Regions from separate parts of the Flavonifractor hominis genome, predicted to be linked through region 1. Evidence: riboswitches for the same ligand, from Rfam matches in the RefSeq annotation. Region 1 holds a riboswitch; the other holds the start of a gene.

The links. A riboswitch is a leader RNA that binds a small molecule or an ion and turns the genes downstream of it on or off. The one in region 1 is predicted to bind fluoride.
Region 2: linked by a shared signal. The riboswitch ahead of WMO45_RS07905 (cation:proton antiporter) and the one ahead of WMO45_RS13310 (iron-sulfur cluster assembly scaffold protein) in region 1 are both predicted to bind fluoride.

The regions. Positions count from the first base shown of each region.
Region 1 covers NZ_JBBMFT010000016.1:14,287-21,014, forward strand. Annotated here, with positions in the region: gene WMO45_RS13290 (relaxase/mobilization nuclease domain-containing protein) at 1-110, opposite strand, end outside; gene WMO45_RS13295 (plasmid mobilization protein) at 92-388, opposite strand; gene WMO45_RS13300 (hypothetical protein) at 782-910, shown strand; gene WMO45_RS13305 (S-layer homology domain-containing protein) at 1,013-2,113, shown strand; fluoride riboswitch at 2,216-2,291, shown strand; gene WMO45_RS13310 (iron-sulfur cluster assembly scaffold protein) at 2,381-3,073, shown strand; gene WMO45_RS13315 (GGGtGRT protein) at 3,089-4,090, shown strand; gene WMO45_RS13320 (universal stress protein) at 4,109-4,519, shown strand; partial or broken gene WMO45_RS13325 (IS256 family transposase) at 5,107-6,306, opposite strand.
Region 2 covers NZ_JBBMFT010000004.1:56,407-63,912, reverse strand. Annotated here, with positions in the region: gene tilS (tRNA lysidine(34) synthetase TilS) at 1-696, shown strand, start outside; gene hpt (hypoxanthine phosphoribosyltransferase) at 704-1,258, shown strand; gene ftsH (ATP-dependent zinc metalloprotease FtsH) at 1,309-3,225, shown strand; gene WMO45_RS07925 (peptidoglycan recognition protein family protein) at 3,362-3,985, shown strand; gene WMO45_RS07920 (hypothetical protein) at 4,053-4,178, shown strand; gene WMO45_RS07915 (TatD family nuclease-associated radical SAM protein) at 4,234-4,851, opposite strand; gene WMO45_RS07910 (TatD family hydrolase) at 4,867-5,634, opposite strand; fluoride riboswitch at 5,716-5,788, shown strand; gene WMO45_RS07905 (cation:proton antiporter) at 5,840-7,024, shown strand; gene metG (methionine--tRNA ligase) at 7,070-7,506, opposite strand, start outside.

The DNA.
Region 1 (6,728 bases):
ACTCCATATCCGCCGCAATAACCGTACCCCATACGGCACACATAGTTTACCAAAGTGGCCAGCGCATCGTCATCGTTGTATGGCTTGTTCATCATGATAAGGACTGGCATAAGCCCGTCACCTCCTCTTGAAGTGCATCAAGGACACAATCATCCATCTCGAGCCTGGCCTGGTTCAACAAAGTGTGAATTTTACATATATGCTCCATGGCTTTTTGGTTCTTTGCGTTGCAGCCGGACACCTCCAAGCCAAAAATAGCACGCCGGATCAGTTCACTTTCGCTCAATCCGCTTTCCTCTCGTTTCTGACAAAGTTTACGATATTCTTCTTCTGAAACACGCGCTTTCACGGTCTTGCTTTTCACTTCTGAAGGACGAATGCTTTTCATAACATTTTTGCTCCTTTTTTATGATTTAGATAACATATTTATAAAGAAATGTTGTTTATCATTAGATCAATATAATCTGTCTATAGGAATAATGATATAGAGACAATAAAGATGGGAAATATAAATCAGATAGAAACGATCATCACGTACAGTCAATAAGCGGTTATAGGTACATAAGCAAAGTAGCCACAAGAGATATGCTTTGTGTCACATATCTCTTTACTCTATAGTTATATATCTGTAAAAAAGAATTGCTCCGGCAGGTCAACCTGCCGGAGCATGAAATTTGATGCATTTAATATGTTGTGAGCGAAGAAAGCGTCAGCCCAACTTTGTCAGCGGCTTGCCCTATCCCGGTCTGTCAGAATAGTTGAACTATTCAGGTGGATACCCATGGGAAAGCAGATTTTAATGAAAATACTTTATTTTCGTCAGATTTGCAGCAAACGCAAAAAAGACCCCTCTGAAACCATTGCGATTCCAGGGGATTCTCTTGAAAGTAATCAGCGCTTGCTGGGATAAATTTTCTATGTACCGGAACTTTCCAGCGGGAAGTACGTCTAACCAGACAAATTCGAAAACACACTTGAAAATAATTTATCAAACAGAACAGGAGCGAATTTTATGAACAAGAAACTGACTGTATTGGTGCTCACTGGTGCGTTGGCCTGTGCCATGGCCCTGCCCGCCATGGCAGCCGAGACGACCGCTGTTCCCATCTCTGCGCCGGTTTCTATGGAAGAAACTATGTCTCTTCCGGACAGCGTGCTGTACTATGGCACAGTACAGGAGATTGTGAAGGACGAGAATGGGAATATTACGCAGCTCCGCATGGTTTCTGACCGCTACGGCGAATATGTCATGAACATCACCGAGCAGACCGTATGGATCGACAGCGGCCGTCATGCGGCTTCTGATCCCACCGATCTTCAGGAAGGCGAAAGTGTGTATGTGTTCCACAGCTCTGTAGAGACCCGCTCCCTGCCTCCTCAGTCTGCTGCATTTGCGGTGGTACGAAATATTCCTATGGATGCAGGCTGTGCCCAGTACCACGAGGTTGAAGAGGTTTCTTTGCAGAACGGTCAGCTCAAGATCACCACTGACAACGGCGGACTGTTTATTTTTGCGGATGATGAGACGGAACTGTCCATGTATCGCAATGATGCCGCACTTTCCCTGGAAGACATTCAGGTGGGAAATCATGTGATAGCCTGGTATGGTGCGGTTGCGGATAGTTATCCCGGCCAGGCTCATGCCAGCTATTTGATGCTGTTGCCCGGCGAGGTCCAGATTGCGGAGGAGACCGTGACCCGTGGTGAACTGGCTATGATGATGTATGAGCAGGCCGGAAAACCCTCCGTGGATTTTGCCATGGAATACAGCGATGTGGCCGATGATGCGCAGTATGCCGAAGCGATCCGTTGGGTCACCAGCAAAGGCTATATGGGCGGTTATGGTGATGGCACTTTTGGCCCTGATGACGCTGTATCCCGCGAGCAGCTAGTGACGATCCTGTGGCGCTACGAAGGCAGTCCCATGCTGATGGATTACGCCGGCCTGACCCAGTTCAGTGATGTGGGCGATATCTCCCTGTGGGCTCAGCCTGCTTTCGCCTGGGGTCATCAGAGGGGTTACATTTCCGCAGTCGAAGAAGGAATTCTGGCTCCCAAGGGCGATGCCACTCAGGAGATGGCGGAAACCATTTTGAGTGCACTTGCAAAGTAAAAGATACTCAAAATTCCTCTGGCTGCGTGATTGCAGCCGGAGGAATTTTCTTATACGGCAAATCAATTATAAATTATTGTACTACATTTGATTTTGTGCTATAATAAATTAGGGAATGAAGTTCTCCCTTGGTGTGATAACCTAAACCGCTGAGTAAGCTGATGACTTCTGCAAGCATAGGATGCTTGTGGGGTTATCAGCTTTTTTGCGTTTTATAGGCGAAAAGCAGGGAGAATGTTTACCCATACACCAAAGGAGGAGATTGATATGATCTATTCCACCGAAGTGGAGCATATGTGTCCCGTAGCTAAGGGCGCATACCACGGCCCAGCCCCTATCCCAGAAGAAGGAAAGTGGATTCAGGCAAAGGAAATCAAGGATATTTCCGGCCTTACCCATGGTATCGGTTGGTGCGCCCCTCAGCAAGGAGCGTGCAAACTCACGCTGAATGTTAAAAATGGCATCATTGAGGAGGCCCTGGTGGAAACCTTGGGATGTTCAGGAATGACCCACTCTGCAGCCATGGCTTCTGAAATTCTCCCTGGTAAAACGATCCTGGAGGCTATGAATACCGACTTGGTCTGCGACGCCATCAATGTTGCGATGCGCGAACTATTTTTGCAGATCGTCTATGGCCGCAGCCAGACTGCCTTTTCTGAGGGTGGCCTGCCCATCGGCGCAAGTCTTGAGGATTTGGGCAAGGGGATGCGCAGCCAAGTGGGAACCATGTTCGGAACAAAGTTGAAAGGCGCTCGTTACCTGGAAATGGCCGAAGGCTATGTCACAAGGCTGGCCTTAAATGAGGATAATGAAATCATTGGATATGAGTTTTTGAACTTAGGAAAGTTGACGGATGCGTTAAAAAAGGGCGAGGACGCTACTGCTGCCGTAGAGAAAGCCAAAGGAACCTATGGCCAGTTTGCAGATGCGGTCAAATACATTGACCCCAGAATGGAATGAGGGGGGTGATTAAATATGGCACTGTTTGAAGGTTATGAGCGCAGAATTGAGAAGATCAATTCCGTTTTGAATGAATACGGCATTGCATCCTTGGAAGAAGCAAAAGAAATCTGCCAATCAAACGGCGTTAATCCCTACAAAATCGTGAAGGAAGTCCAGCCAATCGCGTTCGAGAATGCCTGCTGGGCTTACATTGTGGGAGCTGCCATTGCCATCAAAAAAGGATGCAAAACCGCGCCCGAGGCGGCGGAGGCCATTGGGATCGGTTTGCAGTCTTTTTGCATTCCTGGCTCGGTAGCCGATGACCGAAAAGTTGGCCTTGGACATGGCAATCTCGCCGCTATGCTGCTGCGGGATGAAACCGAGTGCTTTGCATTCCTGGCCGGTCACGAGTCCTTTGCTGCGGCGGAGGGAGCCATCGGCATTGTAAAAAATGCAAACAAGGCCCGGCAGAAGCCTCTGCGGGTAATCCTGAATGGATTGGGTAAGGATGCCGCACAGATTATCTCCCGAATCAACGGATTTACCTATGTACAGACCCAGTTTGACTATACCACAGGCAAGGTTACTGTTATTCGTGAAATCCCCTATTCTAAAAAAGAACGGGCTGCTGTCCGCTGCTATGGCGCGGATGATGTACGGGAAGGCGTTGCCATCATGCACCTGGAAGGCGTAGATGTATCTATTACTGGAAACTCCACCAACCCCACCCGGTTCCAGCATCCTGTGGCGGGAACCTACAAAAAAGAGTGTGTGGCGCAGGGAAAGAGGTATTTCTCCGTAGCCTCCGGCGGCGGTACCGGCAGAACGCTCCATCCCGATAACATGGCTGCCGGCCCTGCATCTTACGGCATGACAGACACCATGGGCCGGATGCACTCCGATGCTCAGTTTGCCGGTTCCAGTTCTGTCCCCGCTCATGTGGAAATGATGGGCTTCCTGGGCATGGGGAATAACCCAATGGTAGGCGCTACTGTTGCCGTAGCCGTGGCGGTAGCAGAGTGCTTAAATCATTGAATATAAGGAGGGAACATAATGTTGAGATTACTCGTTCCCATTGACGGGAGTGACCGCAGCAAACAGTCCATTGATTGGATCAAGGAACGGTATACGCCTTCGGAAGTGTCCGTAACACTTCTCCTTGTCCGGGAGGATTGGGATGACATTCGTTGTAAAGAGCAGTGCGCACTTGCTAAGGAAGAAGCTCTTCCTATTCTTCAGGAAAGCGCTCATACACTGTCTGACTTCTCCGTAGCAACCGAGGTCCGTTTTGGCCGGGCTGGGGAAGAAATTCTTCGCTTTGCTGAGGAAACGGAAATCGACATCATTGTTATGACCAAGTCCACAAAGTCCGGATGGATACAGATGATCGGTTCCGTCACAAACCATGTGGTGAAATATGCAAAGTGTGTGGTAGTAATTGTTCCGGAGATGCAGACCAAATAAAAGTAATTCGGATAACAGGAAGTTGAATGCGAGGCTTTCTAATACCCTGCCTGGTATTGGTGAAGGAAGTTTAGATTATAAGAAATGAAGTCCCCCGACTTTGTCGGGGGACTCATTCATACATATTATGGAACAATCTTTGAACGAAGGGGTTCTTGGTAAGTCTATTTTTGATAGGGCGGTCAAATTGAAACGGTGTTTTCCGCGGTTCATCTGACAGCAGTGACTGAATGGTTACTCCATGCCGCAATGTATGATATCATCTGTTAATCAAAACGATTTGCCCTGAATGGAAATTTTTGAAAAATGACTGGTTTTCCTTTCTATTGGTGTAATCCGCAGTACGGGGTATGCCTAAATTACTGTATGGTCTACCGTCCGTTTGGCCCCGTGGAGTTTCCAGGCAAGGCTAGGGGCAATTCCAAATTCTGCGTAAACTCCATGTGAGGTGGGAATAGAGCGAAATTTATTCAGAGCGGTAGCCAAGGAATCCGGCTATCGCCTTTTTAACAAAAAACGCTGATGGGGTTGGATATCAAGGGCGGCGGAGTCATTTATCTTCTCCTTGACATCCGACACCAGCAGTGTTACTCAGGCATACGCTCGGCAAAATAGATGGCCATCTGTGCGTGGATCAGGCTCCAGTCCTGCCGCCGCCCGGTCCACTTTTTCGTAATGTCCATCATGGCCAGATATAGCATTTTAAGTTGGCTGTCATCGGTGGGAAAAACAGACTTAGCCTTGGTTACCTTGTGTAGCTGGCGGTTGAAACCCTCAATGGTATTGGTGGTGTAGATCAGTCTGCGTACCTCCAGGTGGTACTTGAAATAGGTGCTGAGATTGGCCCAGTTGGCCCGCCAGGACTGGGAGATTTTGTGGTATTTCTTGTCCCAGTGTTTCCCAAAGGCGTCCAGAGCGTCCAGGGCGGCATAGACCGTCTTCAGTTCCTTATAGGACACATACTTGCTGGAATTGCGCAGCTAATGGGTGATGCAGTTTTGGATCTCGGTCTGTGGGAAGGTGACATGGATGGCCGCATCAAATCCCGTCAAATTGTCCGTGCAGGCGATAAAAATATCCTCTACACCCCGGTTTTTCAGACCATTGAATACAGTTGCCCAGAACTTGGCGCTCTGGTTTTCGCCAACCCACATACCCAGGACATCTTTCCGGCTATCCAGATTGACACCAATGGCAATGTATACTGCTTTCTTCACAATCTGTCCTTCGCTGCGGACATGGTAGTAGACGTCATTCAGGAAAGACCACAGCGCAGATGGACTCCAGGGGCCGCTGCTGCCACTCTTTGGCGATGGGCAGGATCTTGTCGGTAATTCGGCTGATGGTACTATCTGAAACAGAAATACCATAGATGTCCTGGATGTGGGTCTCAATGTCACCAGTGGTCATGCCCTTGGCATACATGGACAGGATCTTCTCCTCAATGTCCTGACTGATGCTGGTTTGGTTCTTTTTCAGTACCTGGGGTTCAAATTTCCACTTCCGGTCTCGAGGGACCGACACATTCACATCTCCAAAGCTGGTGCGTGGCGTTTTGCTGCTTTGGCCGTTGTGGCTGTTGTCTATGTGATTGTTCTTGTAGTCGTACTTGCTGTAGCCCAGTTCGTCGTCCATCTCCGCCTCCAGACCATTCTCCTGAACTCGGCAATGGTCTCCTTGAACAGATTCTGGATGTCATCCATGCTGCCGATGTTTGCCATCTGCAGCAGCTCACGGATTTTTTCTCGACGGGCATTTTCTTCCGAGGTGCGATTCTTTCTGGCCATATGTAAAACCTCCTGTGCGGTGCTTCTATTCTACACCGCACAGGAGATTTACACAAAACTTGGGATAGTCTCATGCCTGCCGCTCTCCGCCTTGTCCCCGTCCTCTCTGGACAAATGCAGATAGCCCGCTGTATTCTATTGTTTCATACCCCGTCCTCCCTTCCGCTGTGCGAATTTTTTAACTCTTGTGTGCCTGAATGAGCGCCCGGAACAGGGCCTCCGGATTCCGGGTCCCATCAAACCGGCGAGACACCTGCCAGATAGTCTTTGATGGCTATGAACTCTGTGCGTTCATCGGCATGTCCTCCCGTTCTGTGTGTTTGCTCCCATTGTATACCGTAGGACACCGACAGTATGCTGCTTTGTTTTACTTCAGTTCTTCCATTCCGTTTCAACACAAAAAGGCGGCTGGCCCATGGAGT
Region 2 (7,506 bases), on a different contig from region 1:
GCTGACAACGACTATCTCAACGCCCAGGCGGCCGCCGCCTGCTGCCATGCCCGCTGGGCGGAGGACGACCTGGTGATCGAGGCACGGTATCTGGCGGACCTGCCCGCCGCCATCGCCCCACGGGCGGCCCGCCGCCTGCTGGAGATGCTGGGGGACGGCAACACCGACTGCTCGGCGGCCCATCTGAAGGCCATCGTGGAATTGGCCCGGGGGGACGACCCCTCCGCTGTCGTGTTTCTGCCGGGCGGAAAGCTGGCCCAGCGGGTGTATGGGGAGCTGCTGCTCACCACCCGCAGCGAGCCCCTGCCCCCCTTTCATCCCATACCGCTGGCGCTGGACGGAGAGACGGCCCCTGAGGGAACCCCGTGGCGGGTGTCCTGTCGGGCGACCATCTGCCCGGAGGAGGGTATGGGACGGCCCGGAGCCTTTTATCTGGCCCGGGACGCTTTGGAGGGTCTGCCGATGCTCCGGCCCCGGCAGACTGGTGATGAGATCGCCCTGCCCCGGCGGGGAGGTACCAAGACGGTAAAAAAACTGTTGATCGACGCCAAAGTCCCCCGGCGGGAGCGGGAACGTATTCCGGTGCTGGCGGATGGACGGGGTGTAGCGGCAGTGGCGGGCTTTGGCCCGGATCAGAGCCGGCTGGCTCTGCCCGGACAGCCGGCCTATGAAGTGATCATATGGAAGGAAGGGTAAGGGAAGTATGGAACACATTCTGGACAAAGACGTGGAACGGGTGCTCTTTTCCGAAGAACAGCTGCGGCAGCGGGTAGCGGAGATTGCTGCGGAGATCGACCGGGACTACGCCGGTAAGGAGCCGCTGCTGGTCAGCGTACTGCGGGGATCCTTCGTCTTTATGGCCGATCTGGTGCGGCAGATCCACCTGCCCTGCACAGTGGATTTCATGGCAGTGTCCTCCTACGGTTCGGGTACGTCCAGTTCCGGCCAGGTGAAGATCGTCAAGGACCTGTCCGAGCAGATCGAGGGCAAGGATGTGATCGTCATCGAGGATATCCTGGACAGCGGCAACACCCTGAGCTATCTGCTGCAGATCCTCCAGGCCCGCAAGCCGGCCTCCGTGCGGCTGTGTACCCTGCTGGATAAGCCCTCGCGCCGTACCAAGCCGGTGCAGCTGCACTACGCGGGCTTCTCCATCCCTGACTATTTTGTGGTGGGGTATGGGCTGGATTACGACGAAAGGTACCGCAATCTGCCCTATATCGGCGTTTTGAAGCCCTGCGTGTACGAGGGCAAGTAAAATACGTTGCCCGGAAAGGACGTGTCCCGAGATTGAAACGGAGAGCAAGCATGCGCGATGTGGGCTTTTATGTCCTCATCGCCTTGATTTTGATGATGACCGTCTTTGCCCTGCAGGGCGGCCTGGATAACACCCCGGCGGCCACCTATGGAGAGATCCGCCGCCTGCTGGAACAACAGCAGGTGGAGCAGGTGGAGCTCAAGGACAACACCGTCACACTCACCCTGAAGGGGATGCCGGAAGGTCAGAACCTGGTGACCTATGAGGTGGCCGATCCAGAGTGGTTCTACAATGACTTCAATGATCTGATCGTGGAACAGCTCCACCAGGGTATCATTACCGACTACGACTATCCTCAGGGGTGGGAGCCTCCCTTCTGGGCCTCCTTCCTGCCCTGGGTGGCGGTGCTGGTGGTGTTTGGCCTTTTGTGGTACTTCATGTTCCTGCGTCAGGCAGGTGCCGGCGGAGGCGGGGGCGGCGCTGACCGTACCGCCCGGTTTGGACGGGCCCGCACCCGCAGCGGCGCCGACGAGCAGAAGAAAGTCACCTTTGACGATGTGGCCGGCGCCGAGGAGGAGAAGGCGGAGCTGCAGGAGATCGTGGAGTTTCTGAAGGAGCCCAAACGCTTTCTGGAACTGGGAGCCCGCATCCCCAAGGGTGTGCTGCTGGTGGGCCCGCCGGGTACCGGCAAGACCCTGCTGGCCAAAGCGGTGGCTGGGGAAGCAGGTGTGCATTTCCTTTCCATCTCGGGTTCGGATTTTGTGGAGCTCTATGTGGGCGTGGGCGCCTCCCGCGTCCGGGATTTGTTTGACCAGGCTAAGAAGAACGCGCCTGCCATTGTATTCATCGACGAGATCGACGCCGTGGGCCGTCAGCGCGGCGCGGGCCTGGGCGGCGGCCATGACGAGCGGGAGCAGACCCTCAACCAGCTGCTGGTGGAGATGGACGGCTTCGGCAACAACGAGGGTGTGGTGGTCATGGCGGCCACCAACCGGCAGGATATCCTGGATCCCGCTCTGCTGCGTCCCGGCCGGTTCGACCGGCAGGTGTACGTGGGCTATCCCGACATCAAGGGCCGGGAGGCCATCCTGAAGGTCCATGCCCGCAACAAGCCCCTGGGGGACGACGTCTCCCTGGCCGAACTGGCCCGGGGCACCGGCGGGTTTACCGGCGCGGATCTGGAGAATTTGATGAACGAGGCGGCTCTGCTTTCCGCCCGAAAGCACCACCGTTTTATCGGTATGGATGAATTGAACGAGGCGGTCATCAAGGTCATTGCCGGACCGGAGAAGAAAAGCCGGGTGGTTATTGAACGGGAGCGGAAGCTCACCGCCTACCATGAGGCGGGCCATGCGATTGTCATCCATGACCTGGAGAGTCAGGACCCGGTGCACCAGATCACCATCATTCCCCGGGGTATGGCGGGTGGCATGACCATTTCGCTGCCGAAGGAGGACGTGACCTTCCAGTCCAGGCAGCAGCTCACGGAGCGCATTGCGGTCTGCCTGGGTGGCCGGGCCGCCGAAGAGCTGGCGCTTGGGGATATCTCTACGGGCGCGGGCAGCGACCTGCAGAAGGCCAGTTCCATTGCCCGCAACATGGTCACCCGCTACGGTATGAGCGAAAAACTGGGCAATGTGGTCTTTGATTCCGGCCATGACGAGGTGTTTATCGGCCGGTCCATGGCCCAGACAAAGAACTACTCCGAGGAGGTGGCCGCTCTCATTGATGAGGAGATCCGTGCCCTCATCGATGGCGCCTATGACCGCTGCCGGCAGATCCTCTCTGCCCGGCGGAGCCAGCTGGATTTTGTAGCGGACTACCTGCTCAAATATGAGAATATGGACGCGGAGACCTTTGAGCAGGTCTTTACCGATCCCTCGGCTGTCCGGCCTCCTGTTGCCTATCAGGCGGTGGAGAAGGATGCTGCGGCTGAGCTGGCCGACCGAAAAGAGAACGAGGACTGATCACACGGAAACAGAACGGGGGCGCGTGTATGGCACGCGCCCCCGATTTCTGTCAATCGTAAGAAAACCGTAAAGGACAGACTGGGACAAGTCTGCTATAATAAAGGCAAATCTGTCGAAGGAAGTGCCCCCGATTATGCCCACCCAGACTCCTGTCCGGCGCAGGCTCTCTCCCCTGCCTGGTCTCATTCCCGGCCTGATCCTCCTGGTGGCGGTGCTGGCCGTCATTAAATGGATCGATCCCTTTGCACCCAAGGAGCTGCATGTCCCCGACACCCCGGACTGGGTGGAGGAGGAGCTGCTGCCCATCAACCCCTATTCCCGTCCGGGCACACCCCTGGAGCAGGTCAACGGTATCGTTATCCACTATGTGGGCAATCCGGGTACCACCGCCGAGCAGAACCACAGCTATTTTAAGAATCTGGCCCAGACCGGAGAGACCTATGCCAGCAGCCATTTTCTCATTGGCCTGGACGGGGAGATCATTCAGAATGTTCCCCTGGATGAGATCGCCTATTGTTCCAACCAGCGCAACGATGACACCATTTCCATTGAGTGCTGCCATCCGGACGAGAGCGGGAGTTTTAACCAGGCCACCTACGACTCCCTGGTGCGCCTTACCCGCTGGCTGATGGAGCAGTACGGATTGGACCGGGACCAGGTCATTCGCCACTACGACGTGACGGGTAAGATCTGCCCCCGCTCCTTTGTGGAGCACCCGGAGACCTGGGAGACTTTTTTGGACGACATTTCGAAATAAGTCCGTTTTATGGGACAGCTTTTCTGCTACACTGAGAGCACAACGAAGCAGAAAGGAGCGCTGACCCATGAGTTATGAGATCCGTTATATTGGTGGACATGTAGAGGTATACGACCAGGCGGGCCGCTTCCGGTTCTCCGCCGACTCCGAGTGGGAGGCGCTGGCGGAACTGGAGCATGAGCACGCCGCATAAAAAGATGAACAGGGCGCCCGGCCGATGGCCGGGCGCCCTGTCTGGTGTATTGGATTCAGTCGGGGATGTAGGCCCGGATACGCAGAGTGACTCCCAGCTCTTCCGTGATGGCACGGCAGCGGGCGATCTCTTCGGGGGTCTTGTCCTTGTCCACGATGGTCATTACCACGTGGGGCACATAATCCCGGCATTTGCGGGCAAAGTCCAGCATGGCGTCCCAGGCCTTTGTTCCCTCCCGGGGCTGGGTGACGGCGCAGTATTCCTCCGGTGTGGAGCCGTTGAGGGAAATGGAGATCGTGTCGATGCGCCCCTTTAGTTCGGGCGTCACGTCCCGGCCCAGGAACAGATTGGCGTGGCCGTTGGTGTTGATACGCACGGGGGGCAGGTTGGGGACGCGCTCCTTCAGCTGGTCCACCAGCCAGAGCAGATCGTCCGTGCGGTACATGGGCTCACCAAAGCCGCAGAACACCAGCTCCCGGTACTGGGAGAAGTCCCGGGCCAGCAGGTCTGCCAGAGCTTCCTCCCGGCTGGGCTCGTGTTCCAGCCACAGATCGTCGGCGTAGATGGAACCTTTGTGGCCGTTGTGACGCAGGCAGAACACACAGTTGCAGTCGCACCGGTTGGTCAGGTTGACATAAAGCGCCCCTTCGTATTCATAAGAGATGGTCATCATGGCAATTTGCCTCCTTTACGAAATGCCAAAAAAGCGTTTGCCGTTCTCCAGCGTGGCGGCCAGGACTTCCTCGGTGGTCAGACCCTTGAGCTGGGCCACCGTCTGAGCCATGAGTGGGATGAGGCTGGAGTCGCACCGGCTGCCCCGATAGGGCTCAGGAGCCATATAGGGCGCGTCGGTCTCCAGCATCAGCCGGTCCAGGGGCAGCCAGCGGAGGATCTCAGGCGCCCGACGGGCGTTTTTGAAGGTAATGTTGCCGGTGAAGGAGAGCATCCAGCCCCGGTCCACCAGCACCTTGGCATCCTCGATGCTGCCGGAGTAACAGTGGAACACACCGCGGGTGCCGGGGTGAGCACGGACCAAGTCCATGCAGTCCTTGTGGGCGTCCCGGTCGTGGACGATGGCGGGCAGGTCCAGCTCCTGGGCCAGGGCGAGCTGGGCGGCAAAGACCTCCCGGGAGAAGGCGCGTTCCTCCGGGGCCTTGACCCAGTAGTAATCCAGGCCGATCTCCCCCACCGCCACGCACTTGGGGTGGGCGCACAGGGCGCGGATCTGGTCCAGCTGATCCAGGGTCATCCCCTCCAGATTCTCCGGGTGGAAACCAGCGGCGAAATAAAGATAGGCGTATCGCTCCGCCAAGGCCTGGGACTGGCGGGAGCTGGCCAGGTCGCAGCCGGGGCAGACCACCAGCTCTACCCCCTTCTCAGGCAGGGAAGAAAGCAGTGCGTCCCGGTCGGTGTCAAAGGCATCATCATAGTAGTGGGCGTGGGTGTCGAAGATCATAAGGGCCTCCCAACGTTGTTTTTTTCATCATACTCCCTTTTGGCAGCGTTGACAAGAGGGCGGGGCTGTGGTATACTGCCCGAGGAATACGGGGATGAGGTCCTCCCGGGGCGTGCGCCCGAACCGCCGAACGGCTGATGACTTCTGCAAGTTTTTGCAGGGGGCATTGGCTTTTTTTGTGCCCTCTGGAAGGGAAGGAACGATTATGTTAACAAGTATTGGCTATGTGTTGTTGCTGGGACTGGGGCTGGGGGCCCTGGCCAGATTGGTCCGCCTGCCGCCTCTGGTGGGGATGCTGGCAGCAGGGATCCTGTTAGGGCCCTGTGTGCTGAACCTGCTGTCCCCCGAGCTGCTGGACATCTCCGCGGATCTGCGGCAGCTGGCTCTCATCATCATCCTGGCCCGGGCGGGGCTGAGCCTGGAGATCGACGATTTGCGCCGGGCAGGGCGGCCTGCTGTGCTGATGTGTTTTGTGCCTGCCAGCTTCGAGGTCCTGGGCATGGTGGTGCTGGCCCCCAGGCTGCTGGGTGTCAGCGTATTGGATGCGGCCATTATGGGAGCGGTAGTAGGGGCGGTGTCCCCGGCCGTCATCGTGCCCCGGATGCTCCGGCTCATGGAAGAGGGATACGGAGTAAAAAAAGGCATCCCGCAGATGATTTTGGCAGGGGCATCGGTGGACGATGTGTTCGTCATTGTTCTCTTTACATCCTTTACCTCCATGGCCCAGGGCGGCTCCTTCTCCCCCGCCGCCCTGGTGGGGGTGCCGGTGTCCATCGTCCTGGGGGCAGCCTTGGGGCTGGCCGTTGGCTTTTTGCTGGCCCGGTTCTTTGAGACCCTCCACATGCGGGATTCGGTAAAGGTGGTCATTTTGCTGGCCCTGGCCTTTCTGCTGGTGGCGCTGGAGGATGCGGTGGAAGCCTATGTCCCCTTCTCCGGCCTGCTGGCAGTACTGGGCATGGGCCTGGGCCTGCGCCGGTGGCGGCTGCCGGTGGCTCAGCGGCTCACGGCCAAGTTCGGCAAGCTTTGGGTGTGGGCGGAAGTTATGCTGTTTGTGCTGGTAGGGGCCGAGGTGGATCTGGGCTATGCCGCGGCGGCGGGACTGGCTGCTGTGGTTACCGTGCTGGGTGTGCTGTGCTTCCGGGCGCTGGGGGTACTCCTGTGTGTGGCGGGGAGCAAGCTCACCAAAAAGGAGCGGCTCTTCGCTGTGCTGGCCTATCTGCCAAAGGCTACGGTCCAGGCGGCGATCGGCGGCGTGCCGCTGGCCATGGGGCTTGCCTGCGGGCAGGTGGTACTCACCGTGGCGGTCATTGCCATTCTGGTCACTGCTCCCCTTGGGGCGCTGGCCATCGATGCCAGTTACAAAAGACTGCTGGAACGGACCGGGGAATAAAAAGAGAGGCGCTGCAATGCAGCGCCTCTCTTTTTTTGTTTTTACTCAGCACAGGCCGTAACCAGCGGGGACTTTGTCGTCCAGCATGATGAGGTGGAGCTTCTCGGAGCCATCGGGTTCCTCCTTGACAGCCGAGATGAGCATGCCGTTGGACTCCAGACCCATCATCTTCCGGGGGGCCAGGTTGGTGCAGGCTACTACCGTCTTGCCCACCAGCTCCTCGGGCTCGTAATATTCATGGATGCCGGAGAGGATCTGCCGGGGGGTGCCCTCTCCGCAGTCCAGGGTGAAGCGGAGCAGCTTCTTGCTCTTCTTCACCGGCTCACAGGCCAGGATCTTGGCGGTGACGAAGTGGACCTTGTTGAAGTCGTCAATGGTGATATACTCGGGGGCCTTGGGCTCCTCGGGAGCGGGCTCCGCGGCAGCTTTGGCGGCCGCCTCCAGGGCGGCGAGCTCCTCCAGCTCCTTGGCGGCGTCGATGC